2 regions of the Clostridium taeniosporum genome follow, and region 1 is predicted to be linked to the other one. Evidence: a T-box and tRNA genes for the amino acid it is inferred to sense, from the RefSeq annotation. Region 1 holds a T-box; the other holds one or more tRNA genes.
The links. The T-box of region 1 lies ahead of ileS (isoleucine--tRNA ligase). A T-box ahead of a tRNA ligase gene usually reads a tRNA of that ligase, here a tRNA-Ile.
Positions count from the first base shown of each region.

Region 1 (2,211 bases):
ATTAATAGAAAAACTATAATATCAGTATTAGGAACCATAGGTGGAATAGTAATTGCTACTGTAGTTGCAGTTTTTATAGGGAATATGTGTAAAATTACTGGGCTTGCAGAAACAGAATCTCAAATGATTGCATATACTAATTCAAGTTTAGGTCTTAATTTTAAACATATAATGTTTTCAGCAATTATAATAGGATCTCTTGGAGCTATTATGGATGTTAGTGTTTCAATTACTTCTGCAATGGATGAGATATTACAGGTAAAAAATAATATAAATAAAAGGAATTTTATAAAAAGTGGCATGAATGTTGGAAAAGACATAATAGGTGCTATGTCTAATACTTTGATATTAGCTTATGCAGGTGGTGCATTTAGTTTGATATTTTTACTTTATGCTCAACAAATGCCATATATAAATATAATTAATATGGAAATAATAACAACAGAAATAATAACTGCATTTTCAGGTAGCTTAGGTATTGTATGGACTGTACCTATAACGGTATTTGCAATGGCAAATTTGGTATTTAGGAATAATACAAAAAGTACAAATAAGCGTATAAAATAGAAAAATATGAATAGTGGATTTAATAATGTAAATAATAGTAATAAGCATCAATCTGACTCTCAATACAATATCTATAAAATATTTACAATAACTTTAAATGCATCAATTGACATTTAAATATGGTTAATATATAATGTTACAATAAAAGAAAAAACTATGATTAGGAAAAGTAACTTAGACTTAACTTTAAGAGAATAGCTGGTTGGTGCAAAGCTATAGGGAAGCTAAGAGAAAATCACCTAGGAGTTGGAAACTGAAAAGCTGTAGCTTATTAAGTTATCACGTTGCCTGCGTTAAAGGATAGAGTATGTTTGTACTTGAACTAAACACTATTTATGAAAGTGTTAACCTTAGGTGGTTTGCGATTTTAACTTCGTCCTGTGGGATGAAGTTTTTTTTATATTAAATTAAAATATATGAAAATTTATTAAGCTATGAAAGGGGAAAACAGAATGTACAAAAAGGTTGATTCTTCAAGAGGTTTTGTAAATATGGAAAAAGATATAGCAAAGCTTTGGAATGAAAGAAACGTTATAAAAAAGAGTTTTGATTCAAATCAAGATGGTGAATATTTTACTTTTTATGATGGCCCTCCAACAGCAAACGGAAAGCCTCATGTTGGTCATATATTAACAAGAGTTATGAAAGATATAATTCCAAGATATAAAGTTATGAAAGGTTATAGAGTAATAAGAAAAGCAGGTTGGGATACTCATGGTCTTCCAGTTGAACTTGAAATAGAAAAGAAACTTGGAATTTCAGGAAAAGAACAAATAGAAGAATATGGTGTTGAAAAGTTCGTTAAAGAATGTAAAGATAGCGTGTTTACATATGTTAGCATGTGGGAAAAGATGACTGAACAAATTGGTTATTGGGTAGATATGGAGCATCCATATGTAACTTACCATAATCCATATATTGAATCAGTATGGTGGGCTTTAAAACAAATGTGGGATAAAGAACTTTTATATGAAGGACATAAGGTAATGCCTTATTGCCCAAGATGTGGAACAGCTCTTTCATCTCATGAAGTTGCACAAGGATATAAAGATGTTAAGGATTTAACTGCTATTGCTAAGTTTAAAGTAGTAGGAGAAGAAAATAAGTTTATATTAGCTTGGACAACAACACCTTGGACATTACCATCAAATTTAGCTCTTTGTATAAATAAAGCTTATACATACATTGAGGCAAAGGTAGAAGAAGAAGTTTATATAATAGCTAAAGATTTAGCGGATAAAGTACTTGGAGAAGAATATGAAATAGTTAAAGAATTTAATGGATCAGAACTTCTTGGAACTAAATATGAACAACTAATGCCTTTTGGTAAAGTTGAAGGAAAAGCATTTGAAATAATTCATGGTGATTATGTAACATTAACAGATGGTACTGGTATAGTTCATATAGCACCAGCTTATGGTGAAGATGATAGCTTAGTTGCTAAAGCAAATGGAATAACTTTCATTAATTTAGTTGATAAAGAAGGTAAATTTGTAGAAGAAGTTACTCCATGGGCAGGTAAGTTTGTTAAGAAGTGTGATGAAAGCATTTGTAAATGGCTTGAAGAAAATAATAAGTTATTTAAAGCTGAAAGACATCTTCACTCATATCCACATTGTTGGAGATGTGATACACCACTTCTTT
Region 1 covers NZ_CP017253.2:83,598-85,808, forward strand. The annotation lists gene BGI42_RS00350 (YibE/F family protein) at 1-567, shown strand, start outside; T-box leader at 715-951, shown strand; gene ileS (isoleucine--tRNA ligase) at 1,020-2,211, shown strand, end outside.

Region 2 (2,211 bases), 310 kb from region 1:
CCATGCTTTTTCAACAGCAACGTGGTTCGGTCCTCCACGAGGTTTTACCCTCGCTTCAACCTGGCCATGGATAGGTCACCCGGTTTCGGGTCTACAGCATGCAACTAGTCGCCCTATTAAGACTCGGTTTCCCTTCGGCTCCGTACCTTAAGTACTTAACCTTGCTACATACCGTAACTCGTTGGCTCGTTCTACAAAAAGCACATCATCACACACATAAGGTGCTTTGATCGGTTGTAGGCACATGGTTTCAGGTTCTATTTCACTCCCCTCCCGGGGTTCTTTTCACCTTTCCCTCACGGTACTGCTTCACTATCGGTCATCAGGTAGTATTTAGCCTTGGGAGGTGGTCCTCCCTGCTTCCCACAAGGTTTCACGTGTCTCGTGGTACTCTGGATCAGAACTTGATTGTTATAACTTTTACTTACAGGACTATTACCTCCTACGGTCCAACTTTCCAGTTGTGTTCGGTTAATTACAACTTCTCGTTAATGTTCTGTCCGCAACCCCAAAGATAAATCTTTGGTTTGGGCTCTTTCCCTTTCGCTCGCCGCTACTAAGAAAATCGATTTTTCTTTCTCTTCCTCCAGGTACTTAGATGTTTCAGTTCCCTGGGTTTACCTTCATAAAGCTATGTATTCACTTTACGATACATGGGGTTTCCCATGTGAGTTTCCTCATTCGGACATCTCCGGATCTCTGGCTATGTGCGCCTACCCGAAGCTTATCGCAGCTTATCACGTCCTTCATCGGCTCCTGATGCCAAGGCATTCACCATGCGCCCTTTGTAGCTTGACCTTTTACTCATTTATTGTCGCTAACTACTTTGTCAACTTCATATTTTATGTACTCACGTATCACAATACGCTCCGAGCATAAAATATTCGTTTCCTCGTATTTATCGCCACTAAACTTCGTAACATTGTTTTATTTGTTTAAAAACAAAAAAACAATTTGCCAATATTAATTTGAGTAATTATCTAGGTAATTATTTCAATTATTACAAAGAATATATTCTTGGCTTGTTGTATTATATACAATTTATTATGTGCAATTTTCAAAGAACAATGGTGGGCTTAAATGGACTCGAACCATCGACCTCACGCTTATCAGGCGTGCGCTCTAACCAGCTGAGCTATAAGCCCTCAACTTGAAAGACTTAGTCTTTCAAAATTGAACAGAAATCATTAAATAAACCTTCTTAATTAAGTAAGCATTTATTTTAATACTAGTTAAACGTCTTGTTAACTAGATTTCTCCATAGAAAGGAGGTGATCCAGCCGCAGGTTCTCCTACGGCTACCTTGTTACGACTTCACCCCAATCGCTGACCCTACCTTAGGTCGCTGCCTCCCTTACGGGTTAGCTCACGAACTTTGGGTATTGCCAACTCTCATGGTGTGACGGGCGGTGTGTACAAGGCCCGGGAACGTATTCACCGCGACATTCTGATTCGCGATTACTAGCAACTCCAGCTTCATGTAGGCGAGTTTCAGCCTACAATCCGAACTGAGACTGGTTTTAAAGTTTAGCTCCACCTCACGGTATTGCGTCTCTCTGTACCAGCCATTGTAGCACGTGTGTAGCCCTAGACATAAGGGGCATGATGATTTGACGTCATCCCCACCTTCCTCCGCGTTAACCACGGCAGTCTCGCTAGAGTGCTCAACTAAATGGTAGCAACTAACAATAAGGGTTGCGCTCGTTGCGGGACTTAACCCAACATCTCACGACACGAGCTGACGACAACCATGCACCACCTGTCTTCCTGTCGCCGAAGCGACTTCCTCGATTAAGAGTAATTCAGGAGATGTCAAGTCTAGGTAAGGTTCTTCGCGTTGCTTCGAATTAAACCACATGCTCCGCTGCTTGTGCGGGCCCCCGTCAATTCCTTTGAGTTTTAATCTTGCGACCGTACTCCCCAGGCGGAATACTTAATGCGTTAGCGGCGGCACAGAAGCCATGACAGCTCCTACACCTAGTATTCATCGTTTACGGCGTGGACTACCAGGGTATCTAATCCTGTTCGCTCCCCACGCTTTCGAGCCTCAGTGTCAGTTACAGTCCAGAAAGTCGCCTTCGCCACTGGTGTTCTTCCTAATATCTACGCATTTCACCGCTACACTAGGAATTCCACTTTCCTCTCCTGCACTCTAGATATCCAGTTTGGAATGCAGCACCCAGGTTAAGCCCGAGTATTTCACATCCCACT
Region 2 covers NZ_CP017253.2:397,476-399,686, reverse strand. The annotation lists rRNA gene BGI42_RS02000 (23S ribosomal RNA) at 1-798, opposite strand, end outside; tRNA gene BGI42_RS01995 (tRNA-Ile) at 1,069-1,145, opposite strand; rRNA gene BGI42_RS01990 (16S ribosomal RNA) at 1,265-2,211, opposite strand, start outside.
Region 2: it encodes a tRNA-Ile, which carries the amino acid that the T-box ahead of ileS (isoleucine--tRNA ligase) is inferred to sense. The anticodon was not compared.